Regions from separate parts of the Streptomyces sp. NPDC025806 genome, predicted to be linked through region 3. Evidence: riboswitches for the same ligand, from Rfam matches in the RefSeq annotation. Region 3 holds a riboswitch; each other region holds the start of a gene.
The links. A riboswitch is a leader RNA that binds a small molecule or an ion and turns the genes downstream of it on or off. The one in region 3 is predicted to bind cobalamin.

Region 1: linked by a shared signal. The riboswitch ahead of ACZ4E1_RS03235 (cobalamin biosynthesis protein) and the one ahead of ACZ4E1_RS12820 (ABC transporter substrate-binding protein) in region 3 are both predicted to bind cobalamin.
Region 2: linked by a shared signal. The riboswitch ahead of nicT (Nickel transporter NicT) and the one ahead of ACZ4E1_RS12820 (ABC transporter substrate-binding protein) in region 3 are both predicted to bind cobalamin.

The regions. Positions count from the first base shown of each region.
Region 1 covers NZ_JBVHMU010000001.1:710,730-717,907, reverse strand. Annotated here, with positions in the region: gene ACZ4E1_RS03260 (alpha/beta hydrolase) at 1-899, opposite strand, end outside; gene ACZ4E1_RS03255 (class II aldolase/adducin family protein) at 1,102-1,764, opposite strand; gene ACZ4E1_RS03250 (lysozyme) at 1,889-2,635, shown strand; gene ACZ4E1_RS03245 (inorganic phosphate transporter) at 2,838-4,103, shown strand; gene ACZ4E1_RS03240 (hypothetical protein) at 4,120-4,341, shown strand; cobalamin riboswitch at 4,449-4,593, shown strand; gene ACZ4E1_RS03235 (cobalamin biosynthesis protein) at 4,632-5,588, shown strand; gene ACZ4E1_RS03230 (cobyric acid synthase) at 5,585-7,105, shown strand.
Region 2 covers NZ_JBVHMU010000016.1:140,048-147,225, forward strand. Annotated here, with positions in the region: gene ACZ4E1_RS30890 (CaiB/BaiF CoA transferase family protein) at 1-744, opposite strand, end outside; gene nicT (Nickel transporter NicT) at 875-1,990, opposite strand; cobalamin riboswitch at 2,020-2,241, opposite strand; gene ACZ4E1_RS30900 (inorganic diphosphatase) at 2,308-2,829, opposite strand; gene ACZ4E1_RS30905 (GNAT family N-acetyltransferase) at 2,894-3,385, opposite strand; gene rho (transcription termination factor Rho) at 3,417-4,553, opposite strand; gene ACZ4E1_RS30915 (class I SAM-dependent methyltransferase) at 4,911-5,621, shown strand; gene ACZ4E1_RS30920 (alpha/beta fold hydrolase) at 5,629-6,285, opposite strand; gene ACZ4E1_RS30925 (oxidoreductase) at 6,393-7,178, opposite strand, start outside.
Region 3 covers NZ_JBVHMU010000005.1:15,131-22,308, reverse strand. Annotated here, with positions in the region: gene ACZ4E1_RS12830 (hypothetical protein) at 108-485, opposite strand; gene sigJ (RNA polymerase sigma factor SigJ) at 585-1,484, shown strand; cobalamin riboswitch at 1,513-1,716, shown strand; gene ACZ4E1_RS12820 (ABC transporter substrate-binding protein) at 1,779-2,810, shown strand; gene ACZ4E1_RS12815 (FecCD family ABC transporter permease) at 2,861-3,877, shown strand; gene ACZ4E1_RS12810 (ABC transporter ATP-binding protein) at 3,874-4,647, shown strand; gene ACZ4E1_RS12805 (L-threonylcarbamoyladenylate synthase) at 4,666-5,286, opposite strand; gene ACZ4E1_RS12800 (hypothetical protein) at 5,457-6,602, shown strand; gene ACZ4E1_RS12795 (hypothetical protein) at 6,782-7,156, opposite strand.

The DNA.
Region 1 (7,178 bases), on a different contig from region 3:
AGTCCGGTGCGGCCCTGGGCGGCGCGGACGGCGAGCGGGAGCAGGGTGCGCGGGGTGCGGTGGGCGCGGGCCAGGGCGCGCAGGGTGGCCTCCCAGCTGAGCACCGGGGAGTCGAGGACCAGGCCGGCGATGCGCTCGCGCAGGGCGCAGTGGCCCGCGGCGTGCAGGGCCATGGCGGCGCCGGTGGACCAGCCGTGCACGATGACGCGGCGGGCGCCGAAGCGGACGGCGTAGCGGATCGCGGCGTCGAGGTCGCGCCACTCGGTCTCGCCGAGGTGGTGCAGGCCGTCCGGAGAGCGGGGGGCGCCGAGGTCGCCGCGGTAGGCGAGGTCGAGCACGGGGAAGCGCTGGCGGTGCAGGAACCCCATGACGTTCATGGGGTGCTCGCGGGTGGTGCCGAGGCCGTGCACGGTGATGACCCAGGTGTCGCGGGCGCCGGGCAGGAACCAGGCGGGCAGGGCGCCGAGTTCGCCGGGCACGTCGACGTCGGCGTGTTCGAGGCCGAGGGCGGACGCGGGGTCGCCGATGTGGACCTGGGGGGTCAGCCAGGCGTGCGCGCCGGGTTCGAGGGCGCCGTGGGTGACCCGTTCGAGCCGGCGCACGACGGTGTCGGCGGGGTGCGGCACGGATTCGACGACAGGTCCGACGACCGCGTGGAAGCCGCCTCCGGCAAGCCCGTACGTGCCCGGGCGCAGGGAGGCGAGGTCGCGGGTGAGGGTGACGTGGCCCGCGGCGACGGTGTGGACGGTGAGCCGGGGTTCGGTGGGCAGCGGGCGTCCGGCGCGGGCCTTCAGCGCGGCGTCGCTGGCGAGCCGGCCCGCGGCGATCGAGGCGATCGAGGCGGCGAGGACTCCGGTCACGGTGGTGACGGCCGCGGCCGTCGCTCTGGCGGTGCGCACCCGTCCAGTGTCTTAGCGGTCGGGCCGTGCGGCCAGTGGGGCGGCGGGTCCGGGTGACGGGGCCCGACCGTCTCGTCGCCGGGTGCGCCTCCGGTGGGGCTGATCGCGCAGTTCCCCGCGCCCCTGATGAGGCGCAGCCTCATCAGGGGCGCGGGGAACTGCGCGACCAGCCACGACGCACCCGCACCCCGGCGACGAGAGATCAGCCGTCGCGGCGCTGGCCGTACCCCGACAGCCGCTCCGCGACCTCGTCCAGTTGGGCCGCGTTCAAGAGAGAAGGGCTCAGGCCCGGCACGGAGCGGGCCGTCAGCCAGACCCGGCACATCCACTCCAGCTGCGCCGTGCGGTCGTACGCCGCGTCGAGCGAGTCCCCGTACGCGACCGTGCCGTGGTTCTGGAGCAGACACCCCGTGCGCCCCTCCAGCGCGCCCAGCATGTTCCGGGCCAGCTCCTGCGTCCCGTACGTGGCGTAGGGCGCGACCCGGACCGGGCCGCCGAGGGCCATCGTCATGTAGTGGATCGCCGGCAGCTCGGGGACCAGCGTCGAGACGGCCGTGGCGTGCACCGCGTGGGTGTGCACGACGGCCCGCGCCCCGGTGCTCCGGTACACGGCGAGGTGAAGCGGCAGCTCACTCGTGGGGACGAGGGTGCCGCGCCGGGTGCGCCCGGTGAGGTCGACGGCGAGCAGGTCGTCGGGGGTGAGCCGGTCGTAGGGGACTCCGCTGGGGGTGACGAGCACGAGGGCGTCCTCGCCGTCGCCGACCCGCACGGAGACATTTCCCGAGGTGCCGACGACGAGGCCGTCGGTCACGGTCCTGCGCGCGGTGGCCACCAGCTCGCCCCACGCCTGTTCGAGTTCACCCATGCGCGCATCCTGCCAGGCACCCGAACGGCGGGAAACGCGCCGGGCCCGGACCGATATCCCCGGTCCGGGACATCCCATATGTGCATATTTCCCATCCCTACGACTACTGGCTCCGGGGGGAAACATGGCTCGTGACCACACTCCGTCCCGTCGTCGCACCCGAGTCGCCGCGGCGGCCTCCGCGGCCGTCCTGACGCTCGCCGGCACCGCGCTCGCGGAACTGCCGGCCCAGGCGGCGGGCAAGCCCAAGGGGCACGACGTCTCGTCGCACCAGAAGAACGTGAACTGGGCGAAGGCGCGCAGCAAGGGCGCGCGGTTCGTCTACGTGAAGGCGACCGAGTCGACGAACTACCGCAACCCCTACTTCGGCCAGCAGTACAACGGCGCCCGCGACCACGGCATCATCCGCGGCGCGTACCACTTCGCCCTGCCGAACAAGTCGTCCGGCCGCGCCCAGGCCGCGTACTTCGTGCGCAACGGCGGCGGCTGGACCCGGGACGGGCGGACGCTGCCGCCGGCGCTCGACATCGAATACAACCCGTACAGCGCGAAGAAGAAGTGCTACGGCATGAGCCGGTCGAAGCTCGTGTCCTGGATCGACTCGTTCAGCGACGAGGTGCTGCGCCGGACCGGGCGGCGTCCGGTGATCTACACCAACTACACGTGGTGGAAGAAGTGCACCGGCAACAGCGGGGCCTTCGGCGCGAACCACGCGCTGTGGCTGGCCCACTACGCGAGGACCGCGGGGCCGCTGCCGCGCGGCTGGTCGTACTGGACGTTCTGGCAGTACGCCAACAAGGGCGGCCTGCCGGGTGATCAGAATCTCTTCAACGGGTCGCAGGCCCAGCTGGAGCGGTTCGCCCGGGGGTAGTCCGACCCGGCCGGAAGTCCCGCGGAACCCGGAATTCCGGGGTTTTCGCGGGACCGGCCCGCGTCGCGCGCCGCCGTCCGGCACGAAGCGGAGCGAAGACCTGCCGGATCGGGACACCGCTCAGCCCCGCTCAGTTCATCTTCCGTTCACCCGACTTCCCTACGTTCAACTAGCCACTGACGTCCAACCGAAGCCTGGGTAAATGGAACACATCACGCTGCTCCTAGCGATCGTGATCGTTACCGCACTGGTCTTTGACTTCACCAACGGTTTCCACGACACCGCCAACGCGATGGCGACGACCATCTCGACAGGCGCCCTCAAGCCGAAGACGGCGGTGGCCATGTCCGCCGTGCTGAACCTCGTCGGAGCGTTCCTCTCCGTCGAAGTCGCTAAAACGATCTCCGGCGGCATCATCAACGAGGACGGCCTCAAGACAGAGGTCATCTTCGCGGCGCTGGTGGGCGCCATCCTCTGGAATCTGCTGACCTGGCTGGTCGGCCTGCCCTCCAGCTCCTCGCACGCCCTGTTCGGCGGCCTCATCGGCGCCGCCGTCATGTCGATGGGCTGGTCGTCGGTCAACGGCGGCACCGTCGTCACCAAGGTGCTGCTGCCCGCGGTCGCCGCGCCGCTCGTCGCCGGCCTCGCCGCGATGCTCGCGACGCGCCTGACGTACCGCATCAGCAAGAAGACCGACGAGAAGGCCACCGCCAAGGGCTACCGCGCCGGGCAGATCGCCTCGGCCGGCCTCGTCTCCCTCGCGCACGGCACCAACGACGCGCAGAAGACGATGGGCATCATCACGCTCGCCCTGATCACCGGCGGTGTGCTCGCGCCGGACGCCGACCCGCCGCTGTGGGTCATCGTCTCGGCCGGCATGGCCATCGCCCTCGGCACGTACCTGGGCGGCTGGCGGATCATCCGCACCATGGGCAAGGGTCTGACCGACCTGGCCCCGCAGCAGGGCTTCGCCGCGCAGACCAGTGCCGCGACGGCGATCCTCGCCTCCTCGCACATCGGCTTCTCGCTCTCCACGACCCAGGTCTGCTCCGGCGCCGTCATGGGCTCGGGCCTCGGCCGCAAGGGCGGTGTCGTCCGCTGGTCGACCGCCACCCGGATGTTCGTCGCGTGGGGTCTGACCCTGCCGGCGGCCGGTCTGGTCGGCGCGGGCGCCGAGTTCCTCACCCAGCAGGGCCCCTGGGGCATCGGCCTGACGGCCGCGCTGCTCATCGGCGGCGCCTCGGTCATCTGGGTGCTGTCCCGCCGCAACTCGGTCGACCACCACAACGTGACGGCCGACGAGATCGGCACCGGGGCCCCCGCCGAGGAGCCCGCCGGTGTCGTCACGACCGCGATCGCCGCGGTCACGCCGCCGCCGGCCGGTCCGGTGGCCGTCGAGGAGACCCCCGTCCCCGCCGCGGCCGCCTCCGTGGCCGACCCCGCGCGCCCCGCCGGCGCCACGCTGTAAGGAAGCAGGACCAGCTATGAAGATCGACTGGGCGGCCCTCGGCTCCGTGTTCGGCGTCAGCCTCGTGGTGACCGTGGCCCTGGTGGGCCTGTTCACCCTCGGCATCGTCGGCCTCTCCAAGAAGGAGTCCGCGACGCGCGCGGGCGGTTCGGCGACGCTCGCCGTCTCCGGCGCCTACCTGTGCTTCGCGCTGTGCACGGCGGCGGTCGCGTACGGGATCTTTCTGATCGTGGCCTGACCACGGTCGCAGCACTCCCTCGGCGGGGTGGGGACGCATCCGCGTCGCCACCCCGCCGACGTGTTGTGGACCTGGCCACACTCACCCGCCGCAGGTCAACAGCAAGTTGACGTGCGTTCGCGGAGCGTGGTGCACTTCCCTCGCCATATACGGCAGCAGCAGAGGAAGCCGGTGCGAATCCGGCGCGGTCCCGCCACTGTCAGCCCTCCCCCTGAGGGCGAGCCAGGAACTCACGCTGCCGGTCTCTTCGAACCAGGGCGTGGACACCCTGAGTGAGGACAACTACCGCCATGTTCGCCCCGCGCGGCGCACGGCGGGCCGAGCGCGTCTTCGCGTACGGCGCCGCCCTGGGTATCTTCAGCGACCTCCTGGTCGGCGATCCGCGCCGCGGGCACCCCGTCGCCGGCTTCGGCCGCGCCGCGGGAGCCGTCGAGCGCGTGCTGTGGCGGGACGACCGCGGCCGGGGCGCCCTGCACACGGCCGTGTGCGCCGGTGGCGCCGCCGCGGTGGGCGCGCTCGCCGCCCGTGCCGTACGCCGCTCCCCCGCCGCCTCGATCGCGCTGACCGCCGCCGCGACCTGGGCCGTGGTCGGCGGCACCTCGCTGGGCCGTGAGGCGCGGGCCGTGGGCTCCGCCCTGGAGGCCGGGGACGTGGAGCTGGCCCGGGAACTGCTGCCCCGGCTGTGCGGGCGCGACCCCGAGGGCCTGGACGCCGACGGCATCGCGCGCGGCGTCGTCGAGTCGGTCGCCGAGAACACCTCCGACGCGGTCGTGGGCGCCCTGGTGTGGGGCGCCGCCGCCGGGGTGCCGGGACTGCTCGCCTTCCGTGCCGTGAACACGCTGGACGCGATGGTCGGTCACAAGTCGCCCCGCTACCGGCGCTTCGGCTGGGCCTCGGCCCGGCTCGACGACGTCGCCGGCTGGCCCGGCGCCCGGCTGACGGGCGTCCTCGCGGTGCTGACCGGCGGCCGGCCCCGGGACGCGGTCCGTGCCTGGCGGGCCGACGCGGAGCGCCACCCGAGCCCGAACGCGGGGGTCGTGGAGGCCTCGTTCGCGGGCGCGCTCGGGGTGCGCCTCGGCGGCACGCTGTCGTACGCGGGGCGGGTCGAGCACCGGCCGGTCCTCAACGAGCGGGGTCGGCCCGTGCACGTACGTGATGTGGAGCGGGCCGTGCGGTTGTCGCGGCGCGTGAGTCTTTCGGCGTTGGGAGTCTGTGTGGGCGCGCGGTTGCTGTGGGGTCGTCGATGACGGGCGCGAGGAAGGGCGGCGGCCTGCTGGTCGCGGGCACCACCTCGGACGCAGGGAAGAGCGTGGTCACCGCCGGGATCTGCCGGTGGCTGGTGCGGCAGGGCGTGAAGGTCGCGCCGTTCAAGGGGCAGAACATGTCCCTGAACTCCTTCGTGACGCGCGAGGGCGCCGAGATCGGGCGGGCGCAGGCCATGCAGGCGCAGGCCGCGAAGGTCGAGCCGAGCGCGCTGATGAACCCGGTGCTGCTGAAGCCCGGCAGCGACCGCAGCAGCCAGGTCGTCCTGATGGGCAAACCGGTGGGCGAGCTGAGCGCCCGCGGCTACCACGGCGGGCGGCAGGCGGCGCTTCTCGACACCGTGGTGGGGTGCCTGGAGGAGTTGCGGGGCAGTCATGACGCCGTGATCTGTGAAGGGGCGGGCTCTCCCGCCGAGATCAACCTGCGCCGGACCGACATCGTGAACATGGGCGTCGCGCGGGCCGCGCGGCTGCCGGTGCTCGTCGTCGGCGACATCGACCGCGGGGGCGTCTTCGCGTCGTTCTTCGGCACGACGGCGCTGCTCGCGCCCGAGGACCAGGAGCTGCTCGCCGGGTATCTGGTGAACAAGTTCCGCGGTGACGTCACCCTGCTGGAACCCGGCCTGGACATGCTGAAATCGCTGACGGGCCGCCCCACGTACGGCGTTCTTCCCTATCAGCACGGGCTCGGCATCGACGAGGAGGACGGCCTGCGGGTGTCGCTGCGCGGCACGGTGCGCGAGTCCGTCGTGGCGCCGCCGGTCGGCGCGGACGTGCTGCGGGTCGCGGTGTGCGCGGTGCCGCTCATGTCGAACTTCACGGACGTCGACGCGCTCGCCGCCGAACCCGGCGTCGTGGTGCGGTTCGTGGACCGGGCCGAGGAGCTCGTCGACGCCGATCTGGTGGTCGTCCCGGGCACGCGGGGCACCGTGAAGGCGCTGGAGTGGCTGCGCGAGCGCGGGCTCGCCGACGCGCTCGCCCGGCGGGTCGCCGAGGGGCGGCCGGTGCTCGGCATCTGCGGCGGGTTCCAGGTGCTCGGGGAGCGGATCGAGGACGAGGTCGAGTCGCGGGCCGGGGTCGTGGACGGGCTCGGGCTCCTCCCGGTGCGGGTGCGCTTCGCGCGGGAGAAGACGCTGGCCCGGCCCGTCGGGCAGGCCCTGGGCGAGCCCGTCGAGGGGTACGAGATCCATCACGGGGTCGCCGATGTGCTCGGCGGTGAGGCGTTCCTGGACGGATGCCGGGTCGGGTCCGTGTGGGGCACGCACTGGCACGGGTCCCTGGAGTCGGACGGGTTCCGGCGGGCATTCCTCCGGGAGGTCGCGGCGGCGGCGGGCCGGCGGTTCGTACCGGCCCCCGACACGTCGTTCGCGGCGCTGCGCGAGGAGCAGCTCGACCGGCTCGGGGATCTGATCGAGCGGCACGCCGACACGGACGCGTTGTGGCGGCTGATCGAGGGAGGCGCTCCCTCGGAGTTGCCGTTCGTGCCGCCGGGGGCGCCGTGATGGGAAGTCGCCCCCGCCGCCCCTTTCCGTCCCGACCCCGGGGGCTTCGCTCCCGGACCCCCATGGGTTTGGC
Region 2 (7,178 bases), on a different contig from region 3:
CAGCACCGTCCGCCCGTCGGCCGCCGGGTAGGGCCCGTACGGGGCGATCGTCGCGTGCGCCGCGCCGACCCGCGGCGGCTGGGCGCCGGAGTACGCCGTGTAGTACGCGGGGTATCCCATCCATTCGGCCAGCGCCTCGAACAGCGACACCTCGACCGAGCGCGTCACTCCCGTGTCCCGGCGCTCGTACAGCGCCGTGAGGATCCCGGAGAAGGCGTACATGCCGGCCGCGATGTCGGCGATCGCGATCCCGACCTTCGCCGGTTCCTCCGGGCTGCCGGTCACCGACACGACGCCGGTCTCGCACTGCACCAGCAGGTCGTACGCCTTCCGGTGCGACCACGGCCCGTCGGAGCCGTAGCCGGAGATGTCGCACACGACGAGGGAGGGGTGCCGCTCGGCGAGCGCGGCGGCGGACAGGCCGAGGCGGGCCGCGGCGCCCGGCGCCAGGTTCTGCACGAAGACGTCCGCGCGGGCCAGGAGCCGCTCCAGTGCCTCGCGGCCCTCCGCCGTCTTCACGTCGAGCGTGACGGACTCCTTGGACCGGTTCAGCCACACGAAGTGACTGGACTGGCCGTGCACCGTCTCGTCGTAGCGGCGCGCGAAGTCGCCGCCGCCCGGCCGCTCCACCTTGATCACCCGCGCCCCCAGATCGGCGAGCTGGCGCGTGGCGAACGGGGCGGCCACCGCCTGTTCGAGACTGACGACGGTGATGCCGTCGAGGGGCAGGCGGGCCGTGCTCATGGGGCTTCCTCCGTGCAGGGGCGACAACGCGGGGGCGACGGACGCGGGGGCGCGGCGTCCGGCGGGCTCTCCCGCCGGACGGTACGCGATGCGCGCGCGGGCCCGGCCGGAGACCTCCCGTCCGGCCCGCTCAGCCGGCGCCGCCGCTGTCGGCCAGCCGCGCCGACCAGCGCTGCTCGACCTTCGCCAGACGCCAGTACGCGACCGCCGCCACCCACACCACGACGAACAGCCCGACGATCACGTACCCGACGTTGTCGAGGTCGAGGCCGGCGATCCAGCCCGTGACCGCGTCGGTCAGGTCGAGCTTCTCGTGGAGCACGCCCACGAGTTCGATCGTGCCGATGAAGAAGGCGACGGCGATGGACAGTCCGGTGATCGTGAGGTTGTAGAACACCTTGCGGACCGGGTTCGAGAACGCCCACTGGTAGGCGAAGTTCATGAACGTGCCGTCGAGCGTGTCGAACAGGCTCATGCCCGCGGCGAACAGCAGCGGCAGGCACAGCACCGCGTACCAGGGCAGTCCGGCCGCGGCGCCGCTGCCCGCCATCACCATCAGCGTGACCTCGGTCGCCGTGTCGAAGCCGAGCCCGAACAGGAAGCCCAGCGGGAACATCTGGCCGGGCCGGGTGATGGAACGGGTGAAGCGGCCGAGGATCCGGTTCATGAACCCCCGTGCGTCCAGGTGCGCTTCGAGCTCCCGCTCGTCGTACGAGCCGCCGCGCATCGCCCGGAACACCTTCATGATGCCGAGCAGGGCCACCAGGTTCAGTGCGGCGATCAGATACAGGAACGTGCCGGAGACGGTCGTGCCGACGACCCCGAGGACCTGGTGAGTACGTGAGTCGTCACTGGTCAGCGTGGTCGCGAGCGCCGTGCCGCCGGCCACCAGCGCCGCGAGGACCACGACGACACTGGAGTGACCGAGCGCGAACCAGAAGCCCACGGACACCGGACGCTTGCCGTCCGCCATCAGCTTGCGGGTCGTGTTGTCGATCGCGGCGATGTGGTCGGCGTCGAAGGCGTGCCGCATGCCCAGCGTGTACGCCGTGATGCCGAGCCCGATGCCGAACGCCTTGTGGTCCACCCGGTAGTGACCGGGGACGACGAGCAGGAAGAGCACACCGAACGCGACGACGTGCAGGGCGAGGATCACCGCCATCAGGCCCGCTGTGCGCAGGGTGTCCTCGCGCCGCCATCGGTAGGCGGACGGCGGACTCGTCGGGGAGTTCGCGGGCAGGGTCAAGCCGATCACGCTCCAGCACCTCGTGGATCACTTCGTGAGATGCCGTGGCCGGTCTCCTGGCTTACGGGCGAGCGACACCGCTCCGGCCTTCCCAGCGGCACGGGGCCGCCAGTGGCGTGATGAAGCGGTGCGCCTCGTGCCGCCCGAGGGCGGGGGCACGAGACCCGATCACAGTGGCGAGGGCCGCTCCGGACTTGGCCCCTGAGGGGTTGTCACCGGTCTTCCCGAACACCACGGCCCGCCCACCCTAGAGGGGCCGGAGCGTGACTGCATAGACGCACTCCGCGCACGTAGGAAAGATCACATGCGGCCGGGCGTCAGCCGGCCGTACGGCGCCGGCGGGCCCGCGCGATCTCCTCGTACGCCTTCACGCGCCCCTCCCAGTGCGAACCCTCGACGGACTTGCCGGGCTCCAGGTCCTTGTAGACCTCGAAGAAGTGGGTGATCTCCAGACGGTCGAACTCGGGGATGTCGTCGATGTCGCGGACTGCGCGGTGCCGCGGGTCGTGGGCGGGGACGCAGAGGATCTTCTCGTCCGGGCCCTTCTCGTCGCTCATCACGAACATGCCGATGGCCCGGCACTCGACGGCGCAGCCCGGGAACGTGGCGTCGCCGCCGGTCAGTACGAGCGCGTCCAGCGGGTCGCCGTCGCCGCCGAGCGTGCCGTCGACGTAGCCGTAGTCCGCGGGGTACTGGGTCGACGTGAAGAGCATCCGGTCGAGCCGGATCCGGCCCAGTTCATGGTCCATCTCGTACTTGTTCCGGGAGCCCTGCGGGATCTCCACGATCACGTCGAACGCCTCGTCGGCGCCCGCCTGTCCGCTGTCCAGCGTGCCCAATGTGGCCTCCTTGCCCCATTCCGACGTCCCGAGTGTGCGCCGGGTGCGGCGGATCGGGAACCCCTCAGACGCCGTCCGGAACGGCGAATTCGAGTTCGGGTCGCTCCCAGCCGACCGCGGGCGGCTGTGCGGGGACGGTCCCGGTGCGCAGCGCGCCCATCCCACGGTAGAAGCCCTCGGCGGGCGGATGCGCGACGACACGGACCCGATCGAGGCCCGCGGCGCGCGCCTCGGACCGCATGTGGTCGACGAGGAGCCGGCCGACGCCGAGTCCCTGCGCGTCGTCCGCGACGAACATCAGGTCCAGCTCGGCCGCGTCGACGAGCAGCGCGTAGAAGCCGAGGACGCGGCCCTCGGCCCGGTCCACGGCCGCGAAGACCCGGTGCGCCTCGATGTAGCCGGAGGTGACGCGGTGGTCGGCGACCATCGCCGCGTAGTGGCCCTCGTAGGCGCGCGAGCCCCGGACGATGCGGGTGAGGCGCCGTGCGTCGCGGGCGACGGCGCGCCGGACCGTGACGTCGGGCCGGGCCCCGGGCTGGGTAATCCTCGCATTCATGCTTCGAGTATTACGCATCCGCGGGTCGCCGTCAGGCGCCGGGCACGGTGGAGCGGACCTGGCGCAGGAACGCCGCGTTGTCCGGCGTCTGCCGCATGCGCTCCAGCAGCGTCTCGTACGAGGCCCGGTCGTCCCGCCGGCCGAGGGCGCGGCGCAGGGCGTGTGCGGCGGCCGTCTCCTCGGCGGTGAGCAGGAGCTCCTCGCGGCGGGTGCCGGACGGGTCGAGGTCCACGGCCGGGTGGATCCGGTGGTCGGCGAGGGCGCGGTCGAGCCGCAGCTCCATGTTCCCGGTGCTCTTGAGCTCCTCGAAGAAGAAGTCGTCGGCGCGGGAGCCCGTCTCGACGAGGGCCGTCGCGAGGATGGTCAGGGAGCCCGCCTCCTCCGTGTTGCGGGCCGCGCCGAACAGCCGCTTCGGCCCCTGGAGGGCGCCCGCGTCGACGCCGCCCGACAGGGTGCGGCCACCGGCGGCCGCGGCGTTGTTGTGGGCCCGGCACAGCCGGGTCAGCGAGTCGAGCAGGATCACGACGTCACGGCCCCGCTCTACCATCCGCTGAGCGCGGGCGACGGCGAGCTCGGCGAGTGCGATGTGCGCCTTGGCGGGACGGTCGAACGTCGAGGCGAACACCTCGCCGCGCACCGAGCGCCGCATGTCGGTGACCTCCTCGGGCCGCTCGTCGACGAGCACGACCATGAGGTGGGCCTCGGGGTGGTTGGCGGCGACGGCCGCGGCGAGCTGCTGGAGCAGCACGGTCTTGCCGGTGCGCGGCGGCGCGACGACCAGGCCGCGCTGCCCCTTGCCGACCGGCGCGAACAGGTCGACGACCCGGCCCGCGAGCCCGCTCGCCGGGCTCTCCATGCGCAGCCGCTCGGTGGGGTGCAGGGGAGTGAGATCGGCGAAGCGGGGCCGGTGCCGGGCGGTGTCGGCGGGGAGCGCGTCGACGGTGTCCACGGCCGTCAGGGTGTGCGGCCTCGCGCACGTGCCGTCGACGAAGTCGCCCTTGCGCAGGGCGAGTCGGCGCATGAGCGCGGCCGGGACCTGGACGTCGTGGGAGGTGGGGAGCAGATCGGGGGCGCGCAGGAACCCGGCCCCGTTCGGGCCGATGTCGAGGACGCCGCGGGCCCGCACGGGGGTCGTCGTGCCGGGCTTCTCGGGTGCGATGGTGGTCATGGTCGATCAGGGTCCTTTCGAGGACGGACGACGTGCGGGGAAATGCGGTGGGGATGGCTCCGGCGGACAGCGGGGCGGAACGAACACGCCCCCGGCCGGGAGAGACCTGGCGCAGGGCCGGGCGAAGCCCGACAGAAGCTCGTGACCAGGGAGAACGCGCAGACTGAGCGCGATGAGAACATGTGCGTGAAGCACAGATGACGCAGTGGCGAAACAGAAGGTGAAGCAGAAAGAAGAGAAGAGGAAATCGGTACCGGCGATCCGACGGACCTGCGCACGTACCACAGGAACCGTACCACCCCGACCCCGTCGCGCGGCACTCTTCTTGGGCGGGCGGCCCGCCTATGCTGAGCCGCGATGTTCACCTCCCAGGGCCCCACCCTCCGCGAGCTGGCCGTTCAGGCGCTCTCCTCGGTCGAGCACGGCTACGACCTGCTCGCGCCGAAATTCGACCGCACCCCCTTCCGCACGCCCGACGCCGTGCTCGCCCCCGTCACCCGCGCCCTGCGTGAGCTCGGCCCGTACGGCACCGGGCTCGACCTGTGCTGCGGCACCGGCGCGGGACTCGGCGTGCTGCGCGAGGTGTGCACGGTGCGCGCCGTCGGCGTCGACTTCAGCGCGGGCATGCTCCAGGTCGCGCGCGAGGCCGAACCCGACGCCGCGTACGTCCGCGCGGACGCGCAGGCGCTGCCGTTCGGACCCGTCTTCGATCTCGTCGTCAGCTTCGGCGCGTTCGGCCACTTCCTGCCGGAGCGGCAGCCGGAACTCTTCGCCCAGGTCTGCCGAGTCCTGCGCCCCGGCGGGCAGTTCGCCTTTCCGCTGCCCGCGCCCGCGCGGCCCGGATCCTGGGGCTACTGGGCGATGCTCGGCTTCGACGGAGCCATGCGGGTGCGCAACGCGCTGTGGCGCCCGCCGTTCGTCATGTACTACCGCACCTTCCGCCTCGGCGACGTCCGGCGGGAACTGGACCGGGCCGGCTTCGACGTGGCGCTGCACCCGCTGCCGGAACTGGGGGAGCGGCCCGACGGCAGCCCGCGCGCCCGGCTCGTCGTCGCCACCCGCCGTTGAACCGGCCCTAGGGCGCGGCCAGTTCGATGATCAGTCGGGCTGTCGTGTCCGGGTCGACGAGCTGGTGCAGATGCTCGCCGGGCAGCCGCGCCGTGCGCCAGCCCCGGGCGCGCGCCTCGGCCGCCTGGTCACCGTAGGGCGGGCCGAACAGCAGGTACGCGCACGGGTGGTCGTCCCAGTCGGCGGGGACCGGGATCTCCTGCTCGTAGTACGACAGGGGGAGCCTCGGCTGCTCCTCGACGACCGTGCGCCGCGTCATCGGGTCGGGCAGCATCGGCGCCACGTCGGCCTCGTCCCACCAGTCGGTCCAGCGCGGCAGCCGTCCGTCCACCGCCAACGGGCGCAGGAAACGGAGGAGTTCGGGCGGCGCCACCGGTGTCGGACCGGTCCGCGCGGGAAGCGCGGCGTCCACGAAGACCGAGCCCGTCACCGGGTGGTCGAGGCCCGCGCGGATCGCCGGCAGGAACAGGCCCGCGTTGCTGTGCCCCACCAGCACGACCGGGCTGCCCGCCGGGAGGTGACGCAGATCCTCGCGGACGGCCTCGACGACCGCGGGCCAGAACGGTGGCGCGCCGTCCGCCACGTGCAGCAGCGACGGCAGCCGCACCAGGTGGCCCGCCGCGGCGAGCCGCTCGGCCACCGGGCGCCAGGTGGAGGGACCCACGGACGGACTGTGCACGAGAACGAAGGTCGGTCGCATACGGCGATCCTGCCGTCCGCCGCCCGCACGGTGCGAGCGACTCGGCCGACAGCAGAGCGGCGGGTGCCTCCTCAGGATGTCCCGGGGTCGGGGAGCGGGTAGCGGACCTCGGTGAGCCGTTCGGACAGCTCCCACAGCCGGCGTCCGGAGTCCGCGTCCGTGGCGCGCGGCGCGAGCGGGACCCGCGTCGGGTCGCCGCGCAACTCGCCCATGCCGCCCGGCCCGATGAACTCGCCGCCGGTGACGCTCGGTTCGGTCGCCGCGTACAGCTGGGAGCGTGCTCCGGCCTCCGGTGACTGCGCCAGCGGGGCCAGCAGGCGGCCGTACAGGAGTCGTACGGTCCGCACGGGGGCGCCGTGCTGGAGGCCCGTCGCGGTGTAGCCGGGATGCGCGAGCACGCTGCGCACCTTGCTGCCCGCCGCCGTCAGGCGCAGGTGCAGCTGATGGCCGAAGACGGCGTTCGCCAGTTTGGACCGGTTGTAGCGCCCCATCGGGGAGTAGGCGCCCGTGCCGTCGAGGTCGAGCCGGCCCTGGCGGTGGTTGGGGGAACTGACGGTGACCACACGCGGGTCGGTGCCCGCGGCCAGCAGGTCCAGGAGCAGCCCGGTGAGGGCGAAGTGGCCGAGATGGTTGGTGGCGAACTGCAGCTCGTGGCCCTGGGGGCTGGTGGCGTACGGGGGCGCCATGATGCCCGCGTTGTTCACGAGCACGTCGATGTGGGCGTGGTCCGTGTGGAGGGCGTCGGCGAACGCGCGGACCGAAGTGAGGTCGGCCAGGTCGAGCGGGCGCACCTCAGGCAGGGCACCGGGCGTCTCGGCGGTGATCCGCTCGGCGGCCCGTCGGCCCTTCTCGGGGTC
Region 3 (7,178 bases):
CCCTTTCAGAGGCCAGATCCCCCATCCTGCCCACACACCCCAAATGGGGCAAAAGGTGCATCCAACCCCAGGAGCCCCACCCCACCCGCCACATCCACCCTCACCGCTCACCGCTCACCGGTCCGCCGCGCGAGCGCCAGCACGCTCAGACCGAACATCAGCACCCCCAGCGGCAGATGGACCGACGGAAGGTGCGCGACACCGAGCACGACCTGCGCCGAGGCGAGCACCAGGAAGCCGGTCGCGTGCCACACGGGCCGGACCGGGCCGCCGCCCGGCTTCCACGCCAGCACCGCCGCGAGCAGGTACAGCATCGACGCCGCGTACATGACGCGGGCCCCGACGCTGTGCAGGGTCTCCCCGTAGGACGCGGTGAGCAGCAGTCCCGCCGAGACCGCCTGGAGGAAGATCGTCGCGGTCTGCAGGGCGATCGCGACGCGCAGGAACGAAAGGGTGCGCCGGGTGGTCGTCACGTGGGTGGCCATGGCCTGGTCCTCTTTCCCGCCCGAGGGCAGTCGGTCGATAAGGTCTCGCCAGGCCGACGACGCAGGCCGGCCAAAGGTAAGGCGAGGGGGCGGACGGTTGTGGGGACCTCGGGGGCGGACACGGACACGGTGGCGGGAGAGCGGCGCCAACTGCTCAATGTGGCCTACCGGTTGCTCGGCTCACTGGCCGAGGCGGAGGACGCGGTGCAGGAGGCGTACGCCCGCTGGTACGCGCTTCCCGACGGCCGCAGGAACGAGATCGCGGCACCCGGCGCCTGGCTGACGACGGTGACCGGGCGGATCTGCCTGGACGTGCTCGGTTCGGCGCGCGCCCGGCGCGAGCGCTACGTCGGCGCGTGGCTGCCCGAGCCGCTCCCGGACCGGTCCGAGTGGGCGCACGGCCGGGGCGGCGACCCCGCCGACCAGATGGTCCTGGACGAGTCCGTGAACATGGCGTTCCTCGTCGTCCTGGAGTCGATGACGCCGGCGGAGCGGGTGGCGTTCGTGCTGCACGACGTGTTCCGGTATCCGTTCGCGGAGATCGCCGAGGTCCTCGGCCGGTCGTCGGCGGCCTGCAAGCAGTTGGCCGCCTCGGCGCGGCGCCGGGTGGGCGCCGCGCGCTCCGAGGGCGTCGCCGCCGGCCAGGCGGACGCGGTGCGGCAGGTCAGGCGGGCCTGGGAGGCGAAGGACATCGCGGCGCTCGTCGGCCTGCTCGCCCCGTCCGCCGTGATGACCGCGGACGGCGGCGGTCTGGCGGGTGCCGCGCTGCGCCCGGTCGAGGGGGCGGCCCGCATCGCCCCGTACATGGTGGCGATCGCCGACAAGGCGCCGGGGCTGGAACTTCTGGAGCGCACGGTGAACGGCGCGCCGGGTCTCGTCGCGCTCCGGGACGGTGTCGTGCTGACGGTGGCCGCGTTCGATCTCGCCGGGGGACGGGTCGCGCGGATCTGGGTGGTGCGCAATCCGGAGAAGCTGCGGGCCTGGTCGGGCGAGGACTGACGCGCCCTGCCGGGGTGGTGACGCCCTGTGATAGCTTCCCCAAGCCAGTCGTACCTTTGTGCGTACTTGTACGTACTCGGGTCAGGGAATCCGGTGCAAGACCGGAACTGACGCGCAGCGGTGTGGGCGACGGGCGGGGCAACTGCCACTGGGCCGGGGGGAACCGGGCCCGGGAAGGCGCTCCGTCCGGACGACCCCGAGTCCGAAGACCTGCTGGCGGCCCCGCCCGTCCACCGGCCGGGGCGGACCGTTGGCCGGCTCCGCGTTTGAGCCCTGGACGCTAAAGGATCTCCCGTGCCCTTCGCACGTCTCGCCCGCTTCTGCGCCCTCGCGCCGATCACCGCGCTGCTGCTCACCGCGTGCGGCTCCGGCGCCCCGTCGGACCGCTCCGACGACGCGTCCGGCGCCGGTGTCACGCTCACCAACTGCGGGCAGCGCGTGCACGTCGCGCACCCGCCGCGCCGCGCCGTCGCCCTCGACCAGGGATCGGCCGAGATCATGCTGTCCCTCGGGCTCGCCGACCGGATGGTGGGCACCGGCACCTGGACCGACCCGGTGCGCCCGAACCTGGCGAAGGCGAACGCGAAGGTGCCGCGCCTCGCGGAGCGCTACCCGTCGTTCGAGACGGTCCTCGACACGGAACCCGACTTCGCCGCCGCCTCGTTCGGGTACACGCTCGGCAAGGGCGGCGTGGCGCCGCGCGCCTCGTTCGAGAAGCTCGGCGTGCCGACGTACCTCTCCCCCACCGACTGCGCGGACAAGGACAACAGCGGCGACGGCGACGGCGTCCGTACCGAGGCGCTGACGATGGACACGGTCTACGGCGAGATCCGGGACCTGGCACGCGTCTTCGACGTGCGCGAGCGCGGCGAGAAGCTGGTCGCCACGCTCAAGTCCCGGGTGCACAAGGCCGCTTCGGGCGGCGACGCCGACGGCGTGCGCGTCCTGTACTGGTTCTCCGACTCCAAGTCGCCGTACATGGCGGGATGTTGCGGCGCGCCCGGCGTCATCACGAACGCGCTCGGGGTGCGCAACGTCTTCGACGACACCCACGAGGAGTGGCCGCAGATCAACTGGGAGACGGTCGTGGACCGCGACCCGGACGTCCTGGTGATCGGCGATCTGACCCGGCGCTCCCAGTCGGCCGAGTCGGCGGCGCAGAAGATCAGGTTCCTGGAGTCCGACCCCGCGACGAAGAACATGAAGGCGGTCCGCGAGAAGCGCTACGTGCTGCTCAAGGGGCAGGACCTCAATCCGACGATCCGCACCGTGGACGGCGTGGAGAAGGTGGCGGCGGCGCTGCGCGCGTTCGGCCTCACCAAGTGACCCGGCCACACCAAGTGACTCGGTCTCGCCAAGTGACTCGGTCTCACCCAGTGACCCGCCTGCGCCCGGCGTCGTACGCGGCGGCGGGCCTGCTCGCCCTGTGCCTCTCGGTCGCCGTCGCCATCACGATCGGCCCCGCGCACATCGGGGTCGGTGACGTGTGGGCGTCGGTCGCGGCCCGGCTCGGCTGGGGCAGCTCGGACCTGTCGCCGATCCGCGACGGGATCGTGTGGAACCTGCGGCTGCCGCGCACCCTGCTGGCCGCCGTGTGCGGGGCCGGCCTCGCGGTCTGCGGCACGGTCCTCCAGGCCCTGCTGCGCAATCCGCTCGCGGACCCGTTCGTGCTCGGCGTCTCCTCCGGGGCCTCGACCGGCGCCGTCCTGGTCGTCGTGCTGGGGATCGGCGGGGGCGCCCTGTCGGTGTCCGGCGGCGCGTTCCTGGGCGCCGTCTGTTCCTTCGGTCTGGTGCTGGTGCTCAGTCACGCGCTGGGCGGGACCACGGACCGGGTGGTGCTGTGCGGTGTCGCGGCGATGCAGCTGTTCTCGGCGCTGACCTCGTTCGTCGTCCTGACGGCGGCGGACGCGGAGACCACGCGCGGCGTCCTGTTCTGGCTGCTCGGTTCGCTCGGCGGGGTCGGCTGGACCGAGGTGTGGCTGTGTCTGGCCGTCCTCGTGGTCACGCTCGCGGTGTGCCTCGGGTACGGGAGGACGCTCGACGCGTTCGCGTTCGGCCCCGAGGCGGCGGCCGCGCTCGGTGTGCGGGTGGCCCGCACCCGGCTGGTCCTGCTGTGCGTGACGGCGCTGCTGACGGCGGCGCTGGTCAGCGCGGCGGGCGCGATCGGCTTCGTCGGCCTGGTGCTGCCGCACGCGGCCCGCGCCCTGGTGGGCCCCGGCCACACCCGGCTGCTGCCGGCCACCGCGCTCGCCGGGGCCGTGTTCCTGGTGTGGGTCGACACGCTGGCCCGGACGGCTCTCGAACCGCAGGAGGTTCCCGTGGGGGTGGTGACGTCGCTGATCGGCGTGCCCGCGTTCGTGTACGTGCTGTGGCGCGGCCGGAGCACACGATGACGGCGGGGCTCGGCGCCGAGCGCGTGGCCCGGTCGGCGGACGGGACGCTGATCCTCGACGGGGTGAGCCTCGCGCCGAAGCCCGGTTCGGTGACGGGAATTCTGGGGCCGAACGGGTCGGGCAAGTCGACGCTGTTGCGGCTGCTGGCCGGGGTGCTCGCGCCGACGGCCGGGGTCGTCACGCTCGACGGCGATCCGCTCGCCGAGGTCGGGCGCAGGGAGGCGGCGCGCCGGATCGCGCTGGTGCAGCAGCAGTCCGACACGCAGGTGGAGCTGACGGTCGCGGACGTGGTGCGGCTCGGCCGGATCCCGCACCGCAGAGCGTGGTCGCCGGCCTCGGCGGCGGACGAGCGGGCGGTGCGCTCGGCGCTGGAGCGCAGCGGGCTCGCCGACCGCGCGGACCGGCTGTGGCACACGCTGTCGGGCGGTGAGCGGCAGCGAGTGCAGATCGCGCGGGCGCTGGCCCAGGAGCCGCGTGAACTGCTCCTGGACGAGCCGACGAACCATCTTGACATCCAGCACCAGCTGGAGCTGCTCGACCTGGTCCGCAGCCTCGACCTGACCTGTGTGGTCGCCCTGCATGACCTGAACCTCGCGGCCACGTACTGCGACGAGGTCGTCGTGCTGCGCGCGGGCCGGCTCGTGGCGGCCGGCACCCCTGGCGCGGTCCTGACGGAGGAGCTGGTCGCGGACGTCTACGGCGTACGGGCCAGGATCACGCACCCGGACCCGGAGGCGGGACCGCACATCCGTTTCCTGGGTACGGTCTGAGTCCGCGGGACGCGCCGGTCACTCGAAGCGGTCGGTGTCCCCCGCGCCGTGCCGGACGATCTCGGCCTCGCCGTCGGAGAAGTCGATGACGGTGGTCGGCTCGGTGCCGCAGTCGCCGGAGTCGACCACCGCGTCGACGGAGTGGTCCAGCCGCTCCTTGATCTCCCAGCCCTGGGTGAGCGGCTCGTCCTCGCCGGGCAGCAGCAGGGTGCTCGACAGGAGCGGCTCGCCGAGCTCGGCGAGCAGGGCCTGGGTGACGACGTGGTCGGGGATGCGGACGCCGACGGTCTTCTTCTTCGGGTGCTGGAGCTGGCGCGGCACCTCGCGGCTCGCGGGCAGGATGAAGGTGTACTTGCCCGGTGTGGCCGCCTTGATGGCGCGGAACACGTCGTTGTCGATGTGCACGAACCGGCCGAGCTGCGCGAAGTCCTGGCACACCAGCGTGAAGTGGTGCTTGTCGTCGAGCTGGCGGATCGCGCGGATCCGCTCGACCCCCTCGCGGTTGCCGAGCCGCGCGCCCAGCGCGTAGCAGGAGTCCGTCGGATAGGCGACGAGCGCCCCGTCGCGGATGCTGTCGGCGACGGCCGTGATCAGGCGCGCCTGCGGGTTCTCGGGATGCACGTCGAAGTACCTGGCCATGCCGCGAGCGTACGGGATCGGGCGGGCGCGTCCGGGGTACACGGCCGGGAATCGCGGGCACGTGCGACAATCCCGGCGCGACAATCCCGACACCCGCACCCCCTGGTCCCCCGCGCGCACAGGCCGACGGACCATACTGGTCGGGCCCCGTCCGCTCACAGATCGACTCCATGGCCAAGAAGAAACCTTCCGCGAACCCCGCCCCCGCGACTGTCTGGCCGGCCCGTGGCCGCCACACCGGTCCCGAGCCCGAGCAGGACGTCCGGCGCAATCTGATCGCTCTCGAAGCGGCCGGGGTGCTGGACGGTTTCCTGGATCTCGATCCTGCCGACGCCGCGCGCTCCACGGCGATGCATCCCCGTGACGAGGACGCGGACCCGGGCCCCGGTGCCCGGCGCGTCTTCGAGGCCCGCTGGCGGGTGGACGGCGACGTCACCGTGCGGGCGCAGCTGACGACGTACGAGCCGGAGGCCCGGCGCCGTGAGACCGAGGGCGGCGTGCCGTGGGTCCTGGCGGCGGAGGCCGAGGCCGACTGGCAGCCGCACTGGCCCTCGCCCGCGACGATGTTCTGGCCGGACAGCGAGCGCGTGCCGTGGGACCACGAGACAGTGGCGGGGCTGCGTGTCCGCGCGACGAACCCGCTGCCCAAGGACGACGACGCGGTGCGCCGGCTGCTGCGGGAGTGCTCGCGCGACAGCTGGTACACGCATGTCGTGGTGCACGAGGCGATGACCCCAGACCTGCGGGGGCAGCTTCCGGTCGTCGCGTCGCTGCCGCCTAGCCTGCGGCACCGGGTGATCGAGCACCGGGCGGCGCCCGAGCTGGCGCAGATCGTGGACTTCGCGCTGCGCAAGGAGCTGGACGTGCGGCTGCCGCGCGGCGGCGCCGTCGTGCTGCCCGCGACGCCCCGCGAGCCGGGGTACGAGCCGGAGGCCTTCACGGTCCGCAGCGTGTTCCTGGACGGGTCGGAGCAGCCCGAGCTCCTGGACCGGGTCAGGGCCGCGGCGGCGCTGCCGAGGCCGCTGTCCGCGGAGGCGGAGCGGGTGGTGAACCGGCTGCGCAAGGGCTGGCATCTGCTGACGCCCGAGGAGGAGCTGGCGCACGCGCAGGACATGGTCGGCCGGTACGCGGAGGCGCTGGACGCCATGACCAAGTCCCGCGACCTGTACAAGGAGGCGGCCGAGGCGGCGCAGGCCGCGCTGGCGGAGGCGGGCTCGGCGGCGCCGCGTCCGGCCACGCCCGTGGCCCGGCCGGACGGTTCACCGCTCGGCGCCCTGTCGAAGGCGTTCGGCCGTTTCCGGGACCCGAACCGCTAGGGCGTGTGTCGAAAGTCCCGTCGTCCGCCCGAAGGGCGGGCCCCGCGGTGTCCGGTGCGTGCGATCGCAAGGCGCCGGAGCGTCCTCATAGCGGAGCTATGTGGACGTTTCGGCAACGCCGCGAGCGTGCGTGCCGGGCGCCGCGGGGCAGGCGGGACTTTCGACACACGCCCTGGTCGTCAGTCCGCGTCGGGTGTGTCCGGGCTCTCCGGGGACTCCGGCGCGGACATCCGCAGGGCGATCTCCTGGAGCAGTTCGGTGGAGCTGACGTCCCTGCGGCCCTCGTCGTGCACCAGGGCGAGCTGGGTGAACAGGAAGGCGAAGGCCTCCACGAGCGAGACGCTGGCCGGCATCAGGGCGGAGATGGTGATCTCGGCCGCCTGTTCGGCGGTCGCGCCCGCCGGGATCTCGACGGTCGGGAAGACCTCCGAGACCAGCCGCCCCAGCTGGGTGACGTCGGTGTCGAGCTGCTCGCCGTCGGTGAGTCTGCGCACCATCTCCTGCGTCTCGGTCAGCACGCCGATCGCCCGCAGGATGATCTCCCTCTGTTCCATGGTGCGAGCCTATGCGGCACGG